Regions from separate parts of the Halobacillus sp. BAB-2008 genome, predicted to be linked through region 1. Evidence: predicted binding sites of a transcription regulator. Region 1 holds the regulator's gene; each other region holds the start of a gene.
What was found. The regulator Rex, encoded in region 1, represses fermentation and respiration genes when NADH is low (regulators of the CRP and FNR family bind a similar motif). The targets are predictions, from matches to a motif close to TTGTGAAATATTTCACAA.
Positions count from the first base shown of each region.

Region 2: the regulator Rex is predicted to act here: its motif matches at 2,298-2,315, upstream of cydD (thiol reductant ABC exporter subunit CydD).
Region 3: the regulator Rex is predicted to act here: its motif matches at 2,461-2,478, upstream of qoxA (cytochrome aa3 quinol oxidase subunit II).

Region 1 covers NZ_ANPF01000057.1:2,149-10,129, reverse strand. The annotation lists gene tsaB (tRNA (adenosine(37)-N6)-threonylcarbamoyltransferase complex dimerization subunit type 1 TsaB) at 1-580, shown strand, start outside; gene rimI (ribosomal protein S18-alanine N-acetyltransferase) at 582-1,025, shown strand; gene tsaD (tRNA (adenosine(37)-N6)-threonylcarbamoyltransferase complex transferase subunit TsaD) at 1,022-2,053, shown strand; gene abc-f (ribosomal protection-like ABC-F family protein) at 2,324-4,261, opposite strand; gene moaC (cyclic pyranopterin monophosphate synthase MoaC) at 4,429-4,914, shown strand; gene D479_RS13005 (redox-sensing transcriptional repressor Rex) at 4,933-5,583, shown strand; gene D479_RS13000 (SDR family oxidoreductase) at 5,622-6,443, opposite strand; gene D479_RS12995 (MDR family MFS transporter) at 6,628-7,981, shown strand, end outside.
Region 2 covers NZ_ANPF01000030.1:11,580-19,560, reverse strand. The annotation lists gene cydC (thiol reductant ABC exporter subunit CydC) at 1-544, opposite strand, end outside; gene cydD (thiol reductant ABC exporter subunit CydD) at 544-2,268, opposite strand; gene D479_RS08560 (transcriptional regulator) at 2,748-3,302, shown strand; partial or broken gene D479_RS08555 (sodium:solute symporter family protein) at 3,498-5,044, shown strand; gene D479_RS08550 (MFS transporter) at 5,169-6,404, shown strand; gene D479_RS19885 (AraC family transcriptional regulator) at 6,342-7,142, opposite strand; partial or broken gene trxB (thioredoxin-disulfide reductase) at 7,190-7,981, opposite strand, start outside.
Region 3 covers NZ_ANPF01000051.1:38,477-46,457, forward strand. The annotation lists gene D479_RS12025 (SIMPL domain-containing protein) at 1-613, shown strand, start outside; gene zupT (zinc transporter ZupT) at 848-1,645, shown strand; gene D479_RS12035 (YgjP-like metallopeptidase domain-containing protein) at 1,699-2,298, opposite strand; gene qoxA (cytochrome aa3 quinol oxidase subunit II) at 2,599-3,543, shown strand; gene qoxB (cytochrome aa3 quinol oxidase subunit I) at 3,562-5,502, shown strand; gene qoxC (cytochrome aa3 quinol oxidase subunit III) at 5,504-6,109, shown strand; gene qoxD (cytochrome aa3 quinol oxidase subunit IV) at 6,110-6,496, shown strand; gene D479_RS12060 (hypothetical protein) at 6,521-6,748, shown strand; gene D479_RS12065 (hypothetical protein) at 6,945-7,244, opposite strand; partial or broken gene D479_RS12070 (solute:sodium symporter family transporter) at 7,627-7,981, shown strand, end outside.

The sequences.
Region 1 (7,981 bases):
GATCCGCCTCATGCCTGCGATCGACCAGCTGATGGAGGAAACGGGTACGAAACCGGAAGAGCTGGACAGAATTGCTGTCGCACACGGACCCGGTTCTTACACAGGCGTGCGTATCGGTCTTACGACGGCGAAAACGATGGCATGGGCACTCGGCATTCCTGTAGTCGGCATTTCCAGTCTGGAGGCTGTTGCCCGTCAAGGCGCATTCTTTGATGGATATGTATGTCCTTTCTTTGATGCGCGCCGCGGTCTTGTGTACACAGGCCTTTACGATTCATCCATGACGGTCGTGATGGAGGAGACGAACATACTTATGGAAGACTGGCTGAACCAATTGAAAGAATTGGACCGTCCTGTTCTGTTCCTTAGTCAGGATATCGCCGTCCATGAAGAGAAGATTAAAGAGGTCCTCGGGGAAAAAGCGGTCATCCCGGCTGCTCCCTACCAATTTGCTCGTCCATCCATCCTTGCAGACGTCGCAGTGGACCGGGAACCTGGGGCGCTGCATGATCTAGTACCGAATTATCTGCGTCTGCCGGAGGCCGAAGTCAAATGGCTGGAACAGCAGGAGAAGCAGTGACATGGCAGCAATCAGACAGATGACGCCTGCGGATGTGGAAGGGGTCATGGAAGTAGAGAAGATTTCCTTCCCTGTCCCGTGGTCGGAGGAAACCTTTCAAAAGGAGATGGATGATAATCCGTACGCCCACTATTATGTCGTCGAAGAAGAGGGCAGGATTATCGGATATTGCGGTTTGTGGCTGATCATCGACGAGGCACACGTCACCAATATCGCCATCCATCCGGACTACCGGGGACAAAAGCACGGGGAGAACCTCTTCCGCCATACGTGCGAACAAGCGATTGAACATGGAGCGATTCAACTCTCCCTTGAAGTGAGGGTATCAAATACAGCCGCGCAGCATATGTACCGGAAGTTCGGACTGGTACCGGGTGGAATCCGCAAACGGTATTACTCCGACAACGGAGAAGATGCGTTAGTAATGTGGGTGGGATTAAAATGACGAAGGATCAATATATACTGGCAATTGAGACAAGCTGTGACGAAACAGCTGTCGCCATCGTAAAAAATGAAAGAGAACTGGTAGCAAACGTCGTGGCTTCTCAAATCGAGAGCCATAAGCGGTTCGGCGGGGTCGTTCCGGAAATCGCTTCAAGACACCATATCGAACAGATGACGATCACACTGGAAGAAGCGTTGGACGAGGCGGAGATGACGATCGATGACATGGATGCGATCGCCGTTACCGAAGGACCGGGATTGGTAGGAGCCCTTTTAGTAGGGGTGAATGCAGCAAAAGCCGTCGCCTTTGCGAAGCAGAAACCGCTCGTCGGCGTCCACCATATCGCCGGCCATATCTACGCCAACCGTTTGGAGAAAGAGTTCGAGTTCCCGCTGCTCGCCCTGGTCGTTTCCGGAGGGCACACCGAGCTTGTCCTGATGAGAGAGCACGGCTCCTATGAAATCATCGGAGAAACGAGGGATGATGCCGCAGGGGAAGCCTATGATAAAGTGGCACGTACGTTGAAGCTGCCATACCCAGGCGGCCCTCAAATCGACCGGCTGGCACAAGAAGGAGAAGAGACGATTGACTTCCCACGGGCCTGGCTGGAAGAAGGCTCGTACGACTTCAGTTTCAGCGGTTTGAAATCTGCCGTCATCAACCGGCTTCATAAAGCGAAGCAGCGGGGAGAAGTACTGAAGGATGCCGATGTAGCGGCAAGCTTTCAGGCGAGCGTCGTCGATGTCTTATCGACGAAGGCGGCCCGCGCGGCTGAGGAATACGGCGTCAAGCAAATGATCGTCGCCGGAGGCGTGGCTGCAAACAGAGGGCTGCGTCAGGCGCTTCAGGAGAAGTTTGTGGATATCGATACAGAACTGCTCATTCCTCCACTGTCGCTGTGTACAGATAATGCAGCAATGATTGCAGCAGCAGGGGCAGTTGCCTTTAACCAAGGACATCGGTCCGAGTGGGATCTCAATGCGAACCCCGGGCTCGATTTAGAACAGTTCGGCGCAAGGAAAAAGTAAGAGGTGACAAAAGCTCTCCTTCACGGAGGGTTTTTGTTTTCTTATCCACATGTGTATAAGTATGCGTTTGGTTTCCAGGTTGTGGATATGTGTGATCTTAAAAGAAAGCGATACCATTTCTGTGGATAACGTCGGGTTTTATTGTGGATAATGTGCATAACCCTGTTGAAAACCGATAAATCAAATACACAGCTGTTAGTAACTTTGTTGATAATCTGTAGAGAAATAAGGACGAAAAAAGAGCACCCACCATCTGTGGATGCTCTCTTCTTATTCATCGTGCAGCGTTTCCCATTCTTCCATCAACTGCTCGAGAGCAGATTGCTTTTCGGCATTGTCCTGCGTGAGCTGAAGGGACTTCTCGTGGTCCTGGTAGACTTCCGGATCACAGAGTAAGGCTTCATTCTCTTCCAGCTGCTGCTCGATCTGTTCAATCTCCGCTTCTATTTCAGCGATACGGCGGTTTCTCTTCCGCTCTTCCCGCTTCGCAGCTTTATCTTCCTGGAAGCTGTTCTTGGCCTGTGGCTCGTGCTTGGCGGGCTCTTTCAGGCGCCGCTCTTCGGCTTCCAGCTGCTCGAGTTCATATTCTTCCTGTTTCTTCTCCACATAGTAGTCGTAATCTCCGAGGAACAGTCTCGTTTCCTCCGGATTCATCTCGACGACCTGTGTCGCGATTTTGTTAATGAAGTATCTGTCGTGGGAGACGAACAGTAACGTTCCTGGATAGTCGACGAGTGCGGCTTCCAGCACCTCTTTACTGTCGAGGTCCAAGTGGTTGGTCGGCTCATCCAGAATCAAGAAGTTCGCTTCCTGCATCATCAGCTTGGCGAGGGAGAGACGTGCCTTCTCTCCACCGCTCAAGGCAGAGACCGGCTTCAGGACATCTTCGCCTGAGAAAAGGAAGTTTCCGAGAATGGTCCGGATATCCCTCTCATTTTTCATCGGGTAATCGTCCCATAGCTCATTCAGAACGGTCTTCGTGGAATTCAACTTATTCTGTTCCTGATCGTAGTAACCGATCTGGACGTTCGTGCCGATCAGCTTGTCTCCTTTGACGGCTTCCAAATCGCCGATGATCGTCTTAAGGAGGGTGGTCTTTCCGACCCCGTTCGGACCGACGAGGGCCACCGAATCGCCTCGGTTCAGATCAAGGGAAACCTTGTCGAACAGGTTCGTATCGCTGTCCGGATAACGGAACGCATAGTCTCTCAGTTTGAGCACATCGTTTCCGCTGCGCTTCGCCACTTGGAAGCTGAACTTCGCGGATTGGTTATCGTCTTTCGGTTTTTCCAGCCGGTCCATTTTCTCCAGCTGTTTGCGCCGGCTCTGGGCGCGCTTCGTCGTCGTCGCACGGACGATGTTCTTCTGGATGAAGTCCTCCATCCGTTTGATCTCTTCCTGCTGCTTCTCGAATCGCTTCATTTCCTGCTCGAAGTCGGCTTCTTTCTGCTTCAGGTAGTTACTGTAATTGCCGTGATACTTCTTAGAGGATTGGAAGGCGATCTCGTAGACCGTGTTGACGATCTTATCGAGGAAGTAGCGGTCGTGGGAAACGATGACGACCGCACCCTGGTAGCCCTGCAGGTACCCTTCGAGCCAGGAGATCGTATCGATGTCCAGGTGGTTGGTCGGTTCATCGAGAATAAGCACGTCCGGCTTCTTCAACAGCAGCTTCCCGAGTGCCAGCCTCGTCTTCTGGCCGCCGCTTAAGGACGTGATCGGTGTATCCCAGTTGAAATGCTGGAAATTCAGCCCGTTCAGTACCGAGCGGATATCCGCTTCGTATTGGTATCCGCCTGCGTTCTTGAAGTATTCCTGCTTGCGGTCATAATCGGTCAATAACTGCTGGTAGCGCTCCTGATCCGAGATCAGGTCAGGGTCTGCCATGTTCGCTTCCATCGCGCGCAGCTCTTTCTCTAAGTCCTTCAGATGGAGGAAGACTTTCTCCATTTCATTCCAGATCGTTTGGTCGGACTGCAGGCCTGTGTTTTGAGCGAGATATCCGAGCGTCGTTTCCTTCGGCATGAAGATGTTTCCTTCATCATAGCTCATCTCGCCGGCCATCATCTTCAGCAGGGTCGACTTTCCTGCACCGTTTCTGCCGACAATGGCGATCCGGTCGTTCTTTTGTACTTCCAGTTTAATATTAGATAAAATCAATTCAGCGCCGAAACGCTTTTCCAATTGATTCAACTGCATGAGAATCATGTCGTTTCACCTCGATAAATCAAGTGTATATCATCGGTGAGCCTGCTAGCAACAGAAGCCCTCGCGAGATTGTGAAAACTTTAACGACTTCCCTGTGATTTTTTGTTAAAATGAAACTAGTGTTGCCGCCTGCGGCATGACCAATCACATAAAAGGGGTAGTTGGAGATGGCGGAATTCAGTCATTTTAATGAGCAGGGCCGGGCACGGATGGTCGATATATCAGAGAAAAACGATACGGTCCGGACGGCTGTTGCGAGAACGAGTGTGGAAGTGAAGGAAGAAATATACGAGAAGATTACCAACCAGACAATGGCCAAAGGGGACGTGCTCGCGGTCGCCCAAGTCGCCGGAATCATGGCAGCGAAGAAAACGTCGGATTGGATTCCGATGTGTCATCCGCTTTCCTTGAAGGGAATCGATGTATCCTTCGATTGGGAAACAGGGGAAACGAAAAAGCTGCTGATCGAGGTTTCCGTGAAGACGAAGGGAAGCACCGGGGTAGAAATGGAAGCGCTAACGGCCGCTTCTGCCACAGCATTGACGGTTTATGATATGTGTAAAGCAGTAGATAAAGGCATGGTCATCGGTCCGACTTACCTTGCAGAGAAAACCGGAGGGAAGAACGGAGATTACCGAAGAAATGACGAGTAAAGGAGCAGAGAGACGACAATGGATATAGAACAAGCGAAAATCCCTCAGGCGACAGCGAAGCGGCTTCCGTTATATTACCGTTTCCTGAACAACCTGCACAGCCAGGGGAAACTGCGGGTGTCATCGAAAGAATTGAGTGAGGCAGTCAAAGTCGATTCCGCAACCATCCGCCGTGATTTCTCCTATTTCGGAGCCCTCGGGAAGAAAGGTTATGGTTACAATGTCGAGTACCTGCTTTCCTTCTTTCGGAAGACGCTGGATCAGGACGAGACGACACGTGTCGCGCTGATTGGTGTCGGGAACCTGGGAACGGCTTTCCTGAATTACAATTTCACGAAGAACAATAATACAAAGATCGAGATTGCCTTCGATGCGAGTGAGAATCGGATCGGGAGTGAAGTCGGCGGGGTGGAGGTCCATCACATCGATGATCTGGAGAAGAAGATCGGCGATTTGAAGGTCGCGATTCTGACGGTTCCTGCCTCAGAGGCGCAGGCGATCACCGACCGTCTCGTCGAGGGCGGAATATCGGGTATCCTGAACTTCACGCCGGCCCGAATCAACGTGCCGTCGGATGTGAGGGTGCATCATATCGATCTTGCGATTGAGCTTCAAGCGCTCGTCTACTTTTTGAAGCATTATCCGTTGGATGGAAAAATAGAGGATTGAAAAAAAGATGCCGGCTCCGGCATCTTTTTTTGTTATTCTTATTCGGTTTCTTCTTTCCATTTCTTATCGATCAGCATTTTACCCGGCCACGTGTAGGCCATGATGCCGCCGTCGACCGTGATGTCCTCTCCGGTTACATAGGAGCTGTCGTCACTGGCGAGGAACAGGGCGACGGATGCGATTTCATCCGGGCTTCCAAGTCGGCCGAGTGGAGTGATCCACTTGTTGGCATCACGGAATTCCTGTCCTTCCTTATCTTCCTTCGAACCGGCAAGGCCGTCTACAAGCGGTGTCTCAATCGTACCGGGAGCGATGGAGTTGACGCGGATGCCGTCCCGGGCGTAGTCGATTGCCATCGCACGGGTGAAGTTCGTGATTCCGCCTTTCGCCGCGTTATAGCCGGAGCGGTCGAGGTCAGCAGCTCTTCCGGACATGGAAGATGTGTTGATGATCGATCCGCCGTTATCCATCATTAATGGAAGCAGGTATTTGCTCGTCAGGAACGTTCCGCGCAGATCGACAGCGATGATCCGGTCGAAGAGATCGACCGGATATTCGTGCACTTTGCCGCCTTCTTCGTCGATCCCTGCGTTGTTGAACAGGACATCGATGTTGCCGTACGTCTTCTTCAGGTAATCAGCAAATGCCGAAACGCTGTCCTCTTTCGATACGTCGAGCGTGTACGTCTCCGCCTCGCCGCCTTCGTTATGAATTTCATCCACCGTCTTCTTCACGGCATCGACATTGATGTCGGCACAGACCACCGTCGCGCCTTCCTTTGCGAATAATTTCACGGTTGCCGCTCCGATTCCTGTCGCAGAACCGGTCACAACAGCTACTTTATTATCTAAACGTCCCATAAATGGTTCGCCTCCTTGTGTGATTCTCCTTTGTTATACCCACCTTGAAAAACGTTATAAACATAGGCGGGAGAGGGGAAGCGATTACAAAGAAAAAAGATTCCTCTCTCGTAAATCGGTCAAGCGGCGATTAGAGTTGCAGGATGGTGGTATAGTAACTAGGTAATTAAGGAGGTAAGGTACGATGAAACGATTACCTAATAAGTGGCTCGTCGTCGTGTCTGTCCTGTTCGGAACCTTCACCGTCATTCTGAACAACAGCATGCTGAATCCGATTCTGCCACGTTTTATAGAAATATTCGATTCCAATGCCGTTTCTGTCGGATGGATTTTGACGATCTTCATGGTCGCGATGGGGATGACGATGCCGTTGACCGGCTACTTCGGCGACCGGTTCGGGAAGAAAAAGGTGTACCTGTCCGGGCTCTGTCTCTTCCTTGTCGGGTCACTGTGCGGCTTCTTCTCCTCGACGCTCTCGATGGTGATCGTCTCCCGGGCCATCCAGGGCATGGCCGGCGGTCTGATGCTGCCGATCGCCATGGCGCTCATCTTCCAGTCCTTCCCCCGGCACGAACGGGGCCTTGCTGTCGGCGTGTACGGCATCGCCGCTATGGTCGCCCCCGCAATCGGACCGACGATCGGCGGGTTTCTCATCCAATACGTCGACTGGCCGTGGCTCTTCGCCTTGAACATTCCGTTCGGCCTGACGGGACTCGTCCTCTCTTCGAAATACCTGGAGCGGACGGAAACCCATCCCGAAAAGAAATTCGACCTTGTCGGATTTCTTATTGTATCGCTCGGCATCGGCGGCCTGCTGTTTGCACTCGGAAGAGGGAGGACGCTGGATCACCTCCTGGACCCGATCAACATCGTCCTTATCGTCGTCGGACTCGCAGCCGTCGTGCTGTTCGTTTTCTACGAGAACCGACAGGACGATCCGCTGTTGAACTTATCGGTGTTCCGGGTCCCGACTTATGCGGCGTCGATTGTCGTTACATCCGCCGCCTCGATCGGACTCTTCTCCGGGATATTCCTGCTGCCGCTGTTGATCCAGAACGTCTACGGCTGGAGTGAAGTGATGACGGGGCTCTTATTCCTGCCGGCAGCGGCTGCGAGCGGTGTATTCATGTCGCTCGGAGGAAGAATCCTTGATAAAAAAGGGCCGCGCTATGTCGTCCCGCCGGGGCTTGCCATCATGGCGGCAGCGACGTTCGCACTCGGGTTCCTTCACCTGTCGACCCCTTACTGGCTGATCCTGCTGTTGAATACAGTCCGCGGCGTCGGGATGGGGATGGGCAATATGCCGGCGACGACGTCCGGCATGAACAGCATCCCGGATCATCTCGTCGCGCAAGGGTCCGCGATGAACAACATCATCCGCCAGATGTCGTCCTCGATAGGCATCGTCTTTTTCTCTGTCTATTATGAAGTGCGGAGGGCGCAGATCCAGGCGGCTTCCGACATCGACCTCCAGGCCGCCACGCTGCAGACGCTGAATGAAGCCTTCCTCGTCTCCGGAGTCGTCCTCGTCCTTGCCA
Region 2 (7,981 bases), on a different contig from region 1:
GCTGCTTTACTGCATACCAGGACGGGATGAAGAGGCCGGTGACAACAAGCCCCCCCAACAGAACAAGCGCCACAGGCAAGCTGAAAATAGCCGTGAATACGATCGTTGCAAGGAAGATAATCACAAGGACGACCGGCGGATAGTAAACGCGCAGAAAGAAGTTCTGCAGGCTTTCAACGTCCCCGACTATTCTGGCTAATAAGTCTCCACTCCGATATCTCCGAAAAATCCGGGGTGCATGAGGCTCCAGTCTTTTATAGAATGCCAAACGGATATTACTCAATATGGTAAACGTAGCCCTGTGTGAAAAATACCGCTCTGCATACCTGCCAAGCGCTCTGGCGAAGCCGAACAGTTTCAAGAAAGCAATCATGACAGTCAAGGCGTACAACGGTGGAATCAGTGCTGCACGGGAAATTAGATAGCCGCTTGAGGCAAACAGACCCACCGCGGACATTCCGGCAAGAAATCCGAAAAGAACAGATAAGACGATGTCTCTCTTTTCCTTGACGACCAGGTGGATGACTTCTCTCAATTCTTTCATCACGTGCTGTCTCCTTTCTGTACAGTCACCATCCGTCTATATTCAGGAACCTCTTGAAGCAGCGCTTCATGGGTCCCGAGGCCAACCTGTTCCCCTTTATCAAGAAATAAAATTTGGTCAGCGTTTTTGATGGTGTGCAGACGGTGGGCCACTGTAATGATCGTAGAGTACTCTGCCAATGCAGCTATGGAATGCTGAAGAACCCGTTCCGTCTTTAGGTCAAGGCCGGTTGTCGGTTCATCAAACAAGATGATCGATGGTTTCTTCAGAAAAGCCCGTGCGATTGCCAGCCTCTGTTTTTCCCCGCCGGAAAGGCCGCGCCCTCCCTCTCCAACAGGAGTGTCATACCCTTGATCCAGCGATTCAATTAAATCTGATATACCGGCCTTACGCGCCGCTTCCCTGATCTCTTCCATCGAGTGACGACCGTTGTCACCGATTGCGATATTCTCTGCCATTGTCCCGGAGAATAGATACGGATTCTGGGAAATGTAACTGACACGTCTGAACCAATCTTCCTCATGATAAGAAAATAATGATTTTCCATTTACAATAATTTCGCCCTTCTGAGGTTTTACGAGACCCGCAAACATATGGAGAGCGGTCGTCTTTCCTGCGCCACTCTTTCCCACGATCGCCAATTGCGTTCCTGACGGTAATTTTAAGTTAAGGTCCTGGAGAGAGAACCCTTCCCCGTATTGAAAAGAGACCTCTTTGAACTCTATAGGCGGAGGAGCATCAGTGACCAGCCTTTCTTCTCCCCAGTTCAAGTCCTCTTCCTCTTTCTCCAGTTCCGCAGCCAGTTGATTGGCGGCACCGGCACTCCCTCTCCCTGTATGGAACGCGCTGCCGAAATCTTTTAATGTTAAGTAAAACTCCGGAGCAAGTATAAGAATGAAGAAACTGGAGAAGAAGGATATTTGTTCATAAACGACCAATCGAATTGCAATTTCCAATGCAATCAGTCCAATGCTTAACATAGAAATAAATTCGAGCATCAAAGAGGATACAAACGCCACCTTCAATACTTCCATCGTGGCATCCCGAAAACCGTGACTGCTTGTTTCAATTTCCTTCACCTGCTGTTTGGAACGTCCAAACAATTTAAGCGTTGTAAGACCCTGCAGTGTATCGAGGAATTTCCCGGAGAAGGCAGACAGCTTCTCCATTTGTTCTTCCGATTTCTTCTTCGTCATCACGCCGATAATCGCCATAAATAATGGAATAAACGGTGCGGTAATGATCATGATCAATCCAGAATATAAATGTTCCGCAAATACAACAATCAAGATCATAAAAGGAATGATCATCGTCTGAATCATTTGTGGCAGATAACTACTATAATAACCGTCGATTTCATCTACGGAATCCAAAAGGACACTTACTTTACGCCCGGATTGACCTTCCATTGCGGACTGCAGCGGATTCCTGGTGAACTTAGACAGCACCTGCCTGCGAAAATATCGTTTCGAATCTGCTGCCATTTTCACTCCAATTCTTCCGTTCCACCATGTGAAGAATGTGCGTCCTGCCAACACCAGTAATAAGCCCGCAAGAAGCGGCACAATCTCCCCGAAGCTTTCGTTACCGAGAAAGATCCGGTCGACAATCGCTACGAAGAAATAGGATTGACCAATAATGGTTGCCCCGATCAGGAAGGAGGTTACAATCAATGCCCATAGCACACCTTTATTACGAAAAGCTACACGGCTTAGTTGCTTCATAGCTGTTCATTAGCTCCTTATATGCATTTTTGTGAAAAACTTCACATTATCTACATTATAATTCATATCTTTGACGGTTTCTAAAGAAAAGGCGCCGGATTTTGTGACAATTCTGTATCATCGTCCCCTTTTCCAAACACTGTCATACCTTTCTTTTCCCTTTACGAATAAAAGGGGGAATGGGAGGTCATTCTACAGGAAGTATTTATCTTTTTTTATGATTTTTCATGCTTTTTTCGACTATTCCCTATTCTTTTCGACATTATCAGCTATTTTTTTGCAAATTTTCAACATTAACATGTTTATAATTTGCTGTCAAAGGAAAAATAAAAATGAATCTTGTATAACCTATGGGATAGCAAGGCTCAGTACATATTCAAAAAAGATTAAATTTTGACAAGCAGATTATATTCGTTAAGATAAGTTTGTAAAGAAAAAATTTAATGAACTTTACTGCATGCGTGGCGAGGAGGTTTTTAATGACCAAGAATCATGAAGATGACTCCAGAGACGTCATCGAGAATGCCAAAGCCTTAGTCATCGACTCCATAGCAGAAACGATGGATTTGTATGGCGTGACGCGGAGTGCCGGAACCCTTTATGGAACGATGTACTTCGAAAAGGACATGACCCTCGATGAAATGCGTGAGAAACTCGGAATGAGTAAGCCGAGCATGAGCACAGGAGTGAAGAAGCTCCAAAGCTACAGCATCGTCAAGCAGACATTCCGAAAAGGAACACGCCGTCAGACATTTGTCGCAGAAAAAGATTTCTTCAACTTCTTCTCCAATTTCTTCTCAAGAAAATGGATCAGAGAAGCGAAGATCAATATGGATGCCGTAAAAAAGGCACAAGCTGAACTGGAAATGATCATGAATTCTACGGATATTGATGAGGACACCAGATTTGAAGCAGAGCGGATCCACCGTCAGTTGGAAGGATCCAAGCCTTATTATAAATGGCTGTTGAAGTTAGTCGATTCCATAGAAAGTGGAGAGATTTTCGAGTACATCCCTATTGATTCTGAAGAATAATTGTTTCTATGCGCCTCTCAAAAATAACAGAACATGTTATTTCAGGGGAGACGTATGCGCGCTGTGATTTGCAGAAAATTCAAAAAACTACAAGGAGTGATATCATTGCAACCGTCAAATCAATCGAAGTCCTTCTTGGCTAAGAACGGACCGGCTATTTTGCTTGCAACACTGTTAGGTATATTTGTCCTCTACATCGCCTTCACAAATGAAAACATCCAATGGGGCGGATTCATCGCCATGATTGCCTTTTATGCCCTCGTTTACTACATCGGTGCTATCTTCGCTACTAAAAAATCCGGATCTCTCGAAGACATGATGGTCGCTGACCGCAGCATGCCGCTCGGCGTCGCCATGTTTACAATGGCCGCTACCTGGGTCGGTGGTGGTTACATCAACGGGACGGCGGAATCCACTTATGCCGACGGAATCGTATGGGCCAGGCGCCTTGGGGCTATGCACTAAGTTTGATCATTGGTGGTATCTTCTATGCCCGTAAGATGCGCCGTTATGAATTCATGACCATCCTCGATCCACTTGAACAACGTTTTGGTAAGAAAATGGCAGGTGTTCTGTACCTACCTGCGCTCCTTGGTGAGATGTTCTGGAGTGCCGCTATCCTGACAGCACTTGGTACAACGTTTGGAACCATTCTGAATATCGACTTCACTACCTCTATCATTCTTTCCGGTATCATCGCTATCGCTTATACTGTAGCCGGAGGTATGTGGGCCGTTGCTTATACAGACGTGTTCCAAATGGCTATTCTGCTTATCGGTCTTATCCTGGTCGTGCCTTTCACATTAGGACATGTAGGTGGACTTGATGCCGCATGGAGCGGTTACAAAACAGAGTTCGGAAGTTACGCCAACCTGTTCCCTCCGCTGAACGGCTGGCAGGACCCTGAATGGGGCAATTACTTCTGGAACTGGATCGACTACGCATTGCTGCTTATATTCGGTGGAATTGCCTGGCAGGTATATTTCCAGCGTGTCCTTTCCGCTAAAAGTGAGAAGACAGCTATGTGGCTTTCCATCACAGCAGGTGTCATCTGTATCATCGCTGCCATTCCAGCTGTGTTGATCGGTGTCGTTGGAGTCAATATCGACTGGGCATCCATGGGTATCCCAACGCCTGAAAACGCATCTGTCATTTTGCCGCACGTTCTTCGATATCTGACTCCTGAACTGGTATCAGCCATCGGACTTGGTGCACTTGCAGCTGCTGTTATGTCATCCATGGACTCCTCGATCCTATCTGCCTCTTCTATGGCATCCTGGAACGTGTATCGTCCATTGATCAACCCAAATGCAGACTCAGACAAACTGAAGAAAGTCATTAAGCGTACCATCATCATCGTTGGTGTCGGATCCATGATTATCGCCTTGAACGTAAAGAGTGTCTACACTCTCTGGTATCTGGCCTCCGACCTTGTTTACACAATCTTGTTCCCTCAACTGACAATGGCATTGTTTTATAAGAATGCCAACCTTTACGGATCGATCGCCGGTTTTGCGGTTTCCCTCTTCCTTCGTCTTGGAGGCGGAGAGCCAGCACTAGGTCTCCCGGCATTCCTACCGTACCCGATGATCGAAGACGGCATCGTCCTCTTCCCATTCCGTACGACAGCATGTATCGCGGCCTTCCTTATGATCTTCATCGTCTCTGAATTGACGAAGAAGAAATGTGCTCCGCGGTCACTCATCCTGCCGGAACACAAACGACAAGAAAATAACGCGTAACAACAGAAGCACCCGGGTTTCCGGGTGTTTTTTTATATCACCTGATGAAATATTGAACATATCCCACCAATATACATACAGACGCCCACTCCACTCTTTCTTATGATGGAGATGAGGTGAAGTTATGTATCGAATACTATGGAAAAACAGAAATGTGCGTTTTTATTTATTAGGCGGAAGCATATCACGACTTGGCGACAGCTTAGCGGCAATGGCCTTTTTGTTTCTTGCCCATGACCTGACGGGGTCCGCGGCCCATACGACAGCCATGGCAGTAGCAGAAACCGCTCCCTATTTACTTTTCGGATTAATCGGCGGAGCAGTAGCGGATGCACTGCCCAAGAAGAAGCTGTTGATCATCCTGGATCTCCTCCGTATTCCCTTGGTCGCGTCCATCCTGCTGCTCCATTATGCAGATGCGTTGTCCTTCGGCGTCCTTCTTATCATCAGCTTTCTTCTCCAGTCAATCGGCTGTTTCTTCAATCCGGCACACCGTGCTGTCCTGCCTATGATTACAAAGGAGGAAGAACGTTCTGCCGCCAACAGCCTTTACGACACCATGACTAGAGGCGTTACAATAGGGACGCCTCTTCTATCCATCGTCATCATTGAAACCATGGGAGTGGTCCACTTCTTCAGTTTAGATGCGTTGACCTATGTATGGAGTGTCCTATGCCTTGCGCAGATCATAATGGTAGAAAAGCGAAGTACAAAGTTCTCGATCCGTTCCATCGCGCCTTCTGTCGGGTCCTTTCTTAAGTGGGCGGGAAGAATGCCGACTATCCGAAGCCTTTTTTTCTTCACGTTTTATACGGTGTTTATGAATACGTGGGTATGGCAGGTGGGGTTGCTGCTCGCCCTTATGGAGGCAGGACCGGACGGGGAGCTGTGGTACAGCGGAATTCAAGGAGTATTCGGTGCAGTCGTCATTATAACCAATCTTCTCGCCCCGCTATTCATTCAGAAATGGGGGCTGCACCACTATGTAATCGGTGCAGCCGTTTGGGGAACCGGTATTTTGTATTACGGCGCTTTCTATAAACCGGAGCAGTTTGTCATTGGCACGATCCTCATCGGCATCGGTATTCCTGTTGCAAGCCTTTCCCGGGTCTGTTTACTGCAGAAATACGTGCCGGAGTCCAAGATGGGAAGGGCATTCAGTACAAATGCCGTTCTACTGTATGCCGCAAATACCATTTCCCTTGCCTTCTTTGGACTGCTCTCGACTTTCCTGTCCATTCAGACACTTATGATTATAAGTGGCTGCTGTATCATCTTTTTATGTGTGGCTTCGTGGTTAGGTAAAGGCGTGCCGTTTACGAAACTGCGTCGGCGTCTGATGATAAATACGTCTAAATAATTGATTATAAACCGCAATGCTTGAGAACCCGTGTTCCGTTGCTATCGTTAAGACGGATCGTTTCGTATGAAGCAGATCCTGCTGACTTCTGAACAAGCGGTACATCTGAAGCCATGAATAAGGAGAGACCCCGCTCTCCCGCTTAAATAGATGAGAGAGCTGGTATTTATCCATACGAGCGACTTCCGCTATATCTCCAAGCGTCCAGTTCTCGCGGTAGCCTTCCTTCAGTGCATCCATCACCCGGTTTAACGGATCAACGCTTTGTGTTAAAACTACGTCATGTCGGTGAGAGCCAAGTCCATACTTAAGCAGGAGGATGGCAAGCTGCACCATACTGTTTTCCACAAACAGGGAGCTGGAATCTCCCCCCTCCGACTTCAAAAATGACCGGACGAATGATACCCACTGATGAACGGGCTCCTGCCGATAAGAAAGAGCGGCGAATTCCGGGGATTCCGATGGGTAGCCAAGCTCTCTAGCGGTCTCCATCAAAAATTCAGGACGGATTTCTACAAGGAACTTTTCTTCCTCTGCCTTCCACTGCTTATGTTTCATAGTTGGATTAAACAGGACAAACTGCTCTTTATCAATGACCAAGTCGCCCGATTCTGTCTGGTAGCAGCTCTGCCCATATGGAGAGAAGACAAACTTATAACAATCGTCTCTCCTCCAACTTCTTTCTCCCAATCCGTCGTACCTTTGAAGAAATAACCCATGCGCATTCTCTACAATCATGACAGCTCCTCCTCCGCTCCCACATTCTGTCATCATTGTATCATTCTTTATGTGGAAGAGTCTCCGGTTCGAGAAGGTTCCTCCGTCCTATTACAAGAAGTTTCTCGTAATTCCGCCTCCAGGAAACGTTCGGCATCAAGGGCCGCCATGCAGCCGGTTCCTGCCGCCGTTATGGCCTGACGGTATTTCTGATCCTGCACATCACCGCATGCGAATATTCCCGGAACATTCGTCTTTGTCGTTCCAGGCTCAACCAGCAAATACCCCTTCTCATCCATATCCAATTTTCCATGCAGGAAATCGGTGTTAGGATGGTGTCCGATCGCCACAAATATTCCGTCCGCTTCGATCATTTCCTCCTTGCCTGATTCGTTATCCTTCACTTTCATGCCGGTAATTTTGGCCCCGTCCGAGATCATCTCCACCGGTGTCTTATTCAGCGCCCATGTTACTTTTGCATTCTCTTTCGCCCGGGTCTGCATAATCTTCGATGCCCGCAGTTCTTCCCGCCGGTGAACGACTTGGACGTGATCCGCAAATTTCGTAAGAAAAGCGGCCTCTTCCATGGCGGAATCCCCCCCGCCGATAATGAGTACCTTCTTGCCTCTGAAAAAGAAACCGTCACACGTGGCACACGTACTGACCCCTCGACCGATGTTCTCTTTCTCTCCAGGAATTCCAAGCAGCTTGGCAGAAGCGCCTGTGGACACAATCAATACCTCTGTCTCCAATTCTCCTATTCCGCTCACTTGCAGCTTAAACGGCTTCTGATCCACTTCCACATTTGTAACCCATCCCTGCTGGAAAGTTGCGCCGAACCGTTCCGCCTGTTTCCTCAT
Region 3 (7,981 bases), on a different contig from region 1:
CATGAAGGTGACCGGAAGCGGGACAGTCGACGTCATTCCGGACAGAGCCGTATTAGAGGTCGGTGTCGTGACAGAGAAAGAGAGCCTGGAGCAGGCACAGAAAGAAAATGCCGCTGTCACGGAGAGAGTGAAGCGGCAGCTGATGGAGGCGGGTGTTCCGGAAGAAGCGATCCAAACATCGCAATATACGATATTTCCGGAATATGACTACGTGGACGGGAGCCAGGTCTTTCGGGGGTATCAGGTGACCCATCTCCTTCAAATTACGATCGACCAGGTGGAACAAACCGGTTATTTAATCGATACCGCTGTCGCCAATGGGGCCAACCGTGTTTCCAGCATTACATTCACCATCAGGAATCCGGAACAGGCTTATCAACAGGCATTGACTAAAGCCCTGGCCGGTGCCGTTACCCATGCCGGGACAATGGCAGAGGCGATGGCTGTGCAGCTTGACCCGACACCGGTCCGTATGACGGAAATCAGGAGTGGAACCGAGCCCGTGCAGCCGTTCCAGAAGACGCAGATGCTCCAAGGTTCCGCCACACCGATTCAGCCGGGAACGATCGAAACATCCGCAGCCGTGGAGGTGTGGTTTCAATATTTGCCTTGATCCCCACAGGTGCCTGTGGTTTTTTTGCGTACAGCGGACATAGCAGATTCTGAAAAAGGACAATCTATGCAAAAGGTTCAAAAGAAACAAGATAATTTTTTCGAGGAAAAGGTACGTTTTTTACATAGGCGCATAAAATATAACTGAAACAAAAAAAGTTGCACTAAGGAAAAACTTCGAGTAAAATGTCGATTAGATAGTACGAGATAGAAGGAGAGGTAGTATGGAAAATGTATTATTAGCCTCGGGCTCACATTATTTGCAGGATTGGCGACCGGGATCGGCAGCGTGCTCGCTTTTTTCACTTCCACGACAAACACGAGGTTCCTATCGCTGGCACTCGGGTTTTCGGCAGGGGTGATGATCTATGTGTCGATGGTGGAAATTTTCTTTAAAGCGCAGGATTCGCTGACGAGTGCGCTCGGTGAAGTCCCTGGGAAGTGGTCGACGGTCGGTGCCTTCTTCGGCGGAATGCTCGTCATTGCTCTGATTGACCGCTTGATTCCGAAAGCCGGAAATCCGCACGAAGTGAAGAAAGTCGAAGATATGAAGAGCGGCGGTGCTTCCGCTGTCCATGATCCGGCTCTTCTGAAGATGGGAACCTTCACGGCACTAGCTATAGCGATTCACAACTTTCCGGAAGGGATTGCCACGTTCACAGCCGCGCTTAATGATCCAACGCTTGGGATTGCGATTGCCGCAGCCATAGCAATCCACAACATCCCGGAGGGAATCGCGGTGTCCGTTCCCATTTACTTCGCAACGGGAGATAAGAAGAAGGCGTTCAAGCTTTCCTTCTTAAGCGGGTTATCTGAGCCGCTTGGTGCTATTCTCGCCTTTCTGATTCTCATGCCGTTTCTGAATGATGTCATGTTCGGAGTGTTGTTCGCCGGTGTTGCCGGAATCATGGTCTTCATTTCCCTTGATGAACTGCTTCCGGCTTCGAGACGGTACGGGGAAGCACACTTATCCATTTACGGTGTCGTAGCCGGTATGGCTGTGATGGCGCTCAGCTTATTGCTATTCATCTGAATTTTACTCATCGAAAAAACCCTTCCACTATATAGGTGGAAGGGTTTTTTATGTCAGTATGCTTTTTCTTCGATCAGGTCCTGGATCGTCCGGGCAGTCGTTTCTTTCGGCCGATGGACGAGCCGCCAGTTCAATTGAATGCCGTCCTTATGCTTACGTCCCAAGCGGATGTGGTCCTCTTCGATGGATACAGAGGTTTCCTCTGCAAGGGAGGCGAGCTTATCGGCAGCCTTTTGTTTAAACCATGCCTTTGTCTGCTCCCGCCACGCTTCCTGACGCTTCTCTTCGTTCCACTCCTGTGGGAAATGGAAGGCGAACCCTCCTTTACGGAAGGCGAAGGAAGCCTCGGTCGAGTCTGTTTCCGGATGAATCTTCAGCTTATAGGAGCGGCCAAGGTAGGGAATCCGCTGTTCCTCTTCCTTAAAATCGATCGTATCCAGGATGTATAAGTCTTCATGGGTGCCGCACCAACGATCGATGATCCAGCCGGCTTTCTTCTCGACGAAAGCGCGGATCCGTGTTTCGTCTTTATTAGAAGAAGCCGTCACCTGTACGCCGTTCAAATCGTCCATATAAATTTTGATAAACGGGACATCCGGTTTTTTATGTAGGTCATAGTGTATTTCCTTGTCATCATATACGATGGTCTGCATGAGTATTCTCTCCTTTATTCTATTAACCAGTTTAATGGAGACGGAAGATTCCGTCAAAAGTCCAAGATTGAGATAAAAGTGTTACAAATTTATTAATAAATGGAAGTAAATAGCATGTAAACGCTTGATTGTAACAAAAAGTTAACAAAGATGCGCCTGTTAATGTGAAATATTTGTGAAAGGGAGGTGAAATTCTACAAAATCTGATATAATCATTCAAGCCCTAGTAGTATGGATGAGAGTCATAGATGTCTCATTCTTGTACTTATAAATAATAGTCTGATAGGAGGGTTAAAACAAATGAAAGCTAAACATCTGCGTTCTAGATGGCTAGGACTACTTCCACTAAGCCTGGTATTGTTCCTGAGCGGCTGTGGGCAAATGACTGTGCTTAACCCGAAAGGTCCAGTGGCGGAAAGCCAGAAAGATCTAATCGTATATTCCTTATGGTTCATGCTTGGAATTGTCGTGGTTGTTTTTGCACTATTTGCGTATATGGTCATCAAGTACCGCGATCGTCCTGGTCGAGGCGATAAGGACTATGCTCCGAACCTTCACGGTAACACAGCTATTGAAGTTGTTTGGACAGTTATTCCGATCATTATCGTTACATTACTATCGATCCCGACGGTCACTACATTGTTCGACCTGGAGAAACCTCCAGAACCTGCTGCAGGAGAAGAGGCGAAAGAACCTCTGGTCGTTTATGCGACAGCAGCGGATTGGAAATGGTTCTTCAGTTATCCGGAACAGGACATTGAAACAGTGAACTACTTACACATTCCGACGGATCGTCCGATCGAATTCCGATTGACATCCGCAGACTCCATGTCCGCACTTTGGATCCCGGCACTCGGTGGTCAGAAGTACAACATGGCAGGAATGATGACGAAGCTTTATCTTCAGGCAGATGAAGAAGGGGTCTACGATGGACGTAACTCCAACTTCAACGGAGAAGGTTTCGCAGCACAGACGTTCAAAGTTCATGCGGAAAGCGAAGAGAACTTTAACAGCTGGGTCAGCGATATCCAGAACGAGTCTCCGGAACTTACACAGGATCAATACAATGATTTGGTCAAACCTGGTCTGACAGACAAATCATCTTATTCCTCTACGCACTTGGAATTTGTTGATCACGGTACACATGAAGGAGCGTCTTACGTCGTTGACAGATACTTCGATCTTTATGGAGAGAAGCTGCACTTAGGTAACGACGAGGTTGAAACACAAGAAACATTCGATTAAGAAAGCAGGTGAGAGGACATGCACATTACTGATATATTAGTCACCGGCGAACCGCTTATTTACGGCGCTATGGTGTCGATTGCACTCGTTTCGATCGCAATCGTCTTCGTATTGACGTATTTCAAGAAATGGGGCTGGCTTTGGCGTGAATGGTTGACTACCGTCGACCATAAGAAAATCGGAATCATGTACATCCTGGCTGCACTGCTCATGTTATTCCGTGGTGGTGTCGACGCCTTAATGATGAGGATCCAGCTTGCTTTTCCAGGGCTTGGATTCCTAGATTCCCAACACTATAATGAAATCTTTACGACACACGGTACGATCATGATCATCTTCATGGCGATGCCGTTCCTTATCGGTTTGATGAACATTATCGTTCCATTGCAAATCGGAGCACGTGACTTTGCGTTCCCTTATTTGAACGCTGTCAGCTTCTGGTCGTTTGCATTCGGAGCTATTCTATTTAACATTTCCTTCGTCATCGGGGGATCACCGGACGCTGGTTGGACAAGTTACACACCGCTTGCAGGTGCGGCAATGAGTCCAGGACCGGGTCAGAACTTCTACTTGATGGGCTTACAGCTCTCGGGTATCGGTACATTGGGTACCGGAATCAACTTGATGGTAACCATCCTTAAGATGCGTGCCCCTGGTATGAAACTGTTCCACATGCCGATCTTCACATGGTCGACATTGGTTACATGTTTCATCATCGTGTTCGCATTCCCAATCCTTACAGTAGCGCTTGCGCTGCTTACAATCGACCGTGTCTTCGGTGCTCAGTTCTTCACACTGACCGGAGAAGGACTGCCGATGATGTGGGCGAACTTATTTTGGATGTGGGGACACCCTGAGGTTTACATCGTTATTCTGCCGGCATTCGGTATCTTCTCCGAAGTCATTGCGGCTTTTGCGAAGAAACGTTTGTTCGGTTACAACGCCATGGTTTGGTCCATGATCATTATTGCACTACTGAGTTTCCTTGTTTGGGTACACCACTTCTTCACGATGGGAGCAGGCGCGTTCGTAAACTCCGTCTTCTCTGTATCGACGATGTTGATCGCTGTACCGACAGGGGTTAAAATCTTTAACTGGCTTGCGACATTGTACAAGTCGAAAATCGAAATTACCGTACCGATGCTTTGGTCTCTATCCTTCATTCCGAGTTTCGTACTCGGCGGGGTGACAGGGGTTATGCTCGGTATGGCAGCAGCGGACTACCAGTTCCATAACTCTTACTTCCTGATCGCGCACTTCCACTACGTGCTGATCGCCGGAACAGTCTTCGGCTGTTTCGCAGGTTTGACTTACTGGTATCCGAAGATGTTCGGTCACAAGATGAACGAACGTCTCGGGAAATGGGCATTCTGGTTGTTCTTTGCCGGCTTCCATGTCTGCTTCTTCCCGCAGTATTTCCTAGGTTTGGATGGAATGCCTCGTCGTTTGTTCATCACAAACGTAGTCGAGTGGCTTCCATTGAACGTCATCTCTACTGTCGGTGCATTTGGAATGGGACTTGGTTTCATCGTCTTCGTTTACAACGTTTACTACAGCTACCGCTATGCAGAACGTGAAACAAACGGCGACTCCTGGGGCCATGGACGTACGCTTGAGTGGTCTACGACAACTCCGGTACCGTTCTATAACTTTGCTACCGTACCATACGTCGATCGTATCGACCCGTATGAGCGCATGAGAGAAGAAGGTCAAACGACATTCGACGAATCGAAATTGAAGCCGATCCACATGCCGAGTTACACCGGGCAGCCGATCATCATGATGACATTCCTGTTCATCGGAAGCTTCGGTCTCGTCTTCGAGTGGATGCCTGTGGCGATCTTCGGTCTTGTTGGTGGTGTGATCATGATGATCATCCGTTCCTTCGACTACGATGACGGTTACTATGTAAGCGTCGATGAAGTGAAACGCATCGAGCGAAAAGCGAGGGGGTTATGATATGGCTGCAGAAGAATTGAAAACAGGTCCATTAGAATACCGGACGCAAGAAGGACAGATGAGTATTCTCGGATTTTGGATTTTCCTTGGAGCCGAAGTCGTACTTTTCTCTACGCTGTTCGCAACGTATGCCGTCCTATTCGGCCGTACAGCTGATGCACCGACACCTGGTGAGTTGTTCGAGCCAGGCATCGTGTTAATCATGACGTTCCTGCTTTTGGTGAGTAGTTTCACGTGTGGACTTGCGATTCACCAAATGCGTAAAGGGAATGTCAAAGGCATGACGTTATGGATGATCATAACGCTTGCCCTTGGTTTAGGATTCCTTGGATTCGAAATCTTCGAGTTCTTCCATTATACGCACGAAGGCGCGACACTGCAGTCGGCTGCCTTCTGGTCAGCATTCTTCGTCCTTGCCGGAACCCACGGGCTTCACGTAACCCTTGGTATCGGATGGGCGATCGGACTTCTGATTCAACTAAGAAAACGCGGACTTACAACAAAGACAAGTCGAAAATTCTTTATCGTCAGTTTGTACTGGCACTTCCTGGACGTTGTGTGGATCTTCATCTTCACAGCTGTCTATCTGATAGGGATGGTGGTCTAGATGGCAGATACGTCAAAGAAAGTACCGACTAGTCACGTAATAGGATTCTTGTTATCCGTCGTTATGACGCTTGTCGCTGCTTGGGCAGCAATCAATTCCGACCTTCCAGTTGCAGTGATCATTTCAGGTATTCTGATTCTGGCGCTGCTTCAGGCTGGTGTTCAGTTGTTCATGTTCATGCACATCACAGAAAAGGGCAGCGGTGGCGGTCATGTTCCATGGAATATGATGTTCCACGGTTTCGCTCTTGCTGCGATTCTCGTAGCAGGTTCCTTATTCACGATGTCCTTCGGGTTCCAACACGGGGAACACGGAGACCACGGGGACATGGAAAACATGAATCACGAGGAAATGAATATGGACAGTGGAGAACACAGCGGGCATTAATACATCAAACAGGGGGAGAAAGTAATGGAACAGAAACAGCAGATGGACAATGAGCAGGCACCAATGATCGGAGGCTTGCAGTGGAAGCATATGATCGGGTTTGTTCTATGTGTCGTATTGGCGGCTTTCTCTCTTACAGGTGCGATGTATTCTCATTATGAACCGACTTTCGTTCTCTATATCCTGAGCGGTGTCGCTTTTGTTCAGGCTATGATTCAGCTGTTCAAAGCGCAGCCGATCGAGGATCAATAATAGAAAGGCCTCTTCCTTAATAGTAAGGAAGAGGCTTTTTTTTTGGGTAGGGGCGTGCTGCAAAAAAAGATCGCTTTTTGCGCGCGTCAGGTAGTCTTCTTGCAGCTTTCCTCTTCCAACTTTAATTCGCTTTTATTTTTCTCCCAGAAAAGACCCCTTACCGGCAGGCGGTAAGGGGTCTTTTCACTTCGGTGGATTATATTTTGTCCGGCGCTTCGATTTTCTCTTGAAGTGCCTGTTTGTAGATCGGGCCTTCTTTGACGGTTGCTATGAAGAACATCACCCATCCGATATGTGTACCGATGAGGGCGAGGTAGAACATCGTCCATGTCGGTGAGAATGCGGTAGGTGTTGTATAAAGGAGTACTTGGAAGTAATAGACCCACATGCCCATAAGCAAGACAGAATGAACGATCGCAAAAGCAGGTTTCTTCATCATCAGAAACAAAATCGGAGTCACTGTCGCCAACAACAAGAACATGGATGCTACACCCATTATATTCATCTCCTTTGTTACACTAGTTTGTGTAAACGGTTTCTTTGTATTCATTGTAACAGAAATTTCTTATTTTGGACACAAAATGTTCGAAATTTATTTAAAAATAGGCTTGCTTATTGCTGTGACCCTTGATAATACAGGCTTTGAGCTTGTTCATATTTAGGAATAAAAAGTGTCTGAAGGCAGAAATATCCTCCAAAAAAAGGGCGGGGTCCTTCCGTATGATTTGATGGTTTTTTAGAAAAATAACATTGCAATCGCTTACTTTAGTTTTGGCTTTTTTTCGCCGGGGTATCTCTGAGTTAAGTGAAAAAAACAGGGAGGATTTAACATTTCGTTCTTGTCATCTTTTCACTACATAACTTAGGGAGGATTTCATATGATAGGCATCATCATCTTCAGCTTTCTTTTTTACACCATATTCGTCGCCTGGTATTCGTGGTTCAAAACGCGGAAAACGAATCTTTCCAGTTCAGATGGATATTTTCTGGGAGGGCGCAGCCTGACGGGCGTCGTCATCGCAGGGTCTTTAATATTAACCAATCTTTCGACGGAGCAGCTTGTCGGTTTGAACGGACAGGGGTTTTCAGAGACGATGGCAGTCATGGGCTGGGAAGTGACGAGTCCACTGGTGCTCATCCTGATGGCGTTCGTATTTCTTCCAAGGTATTTGAAGTCCGGCATCACGACCATTCCTGATTTCCTTGAGCAGCGGTATGACAGAAAAACGAGAC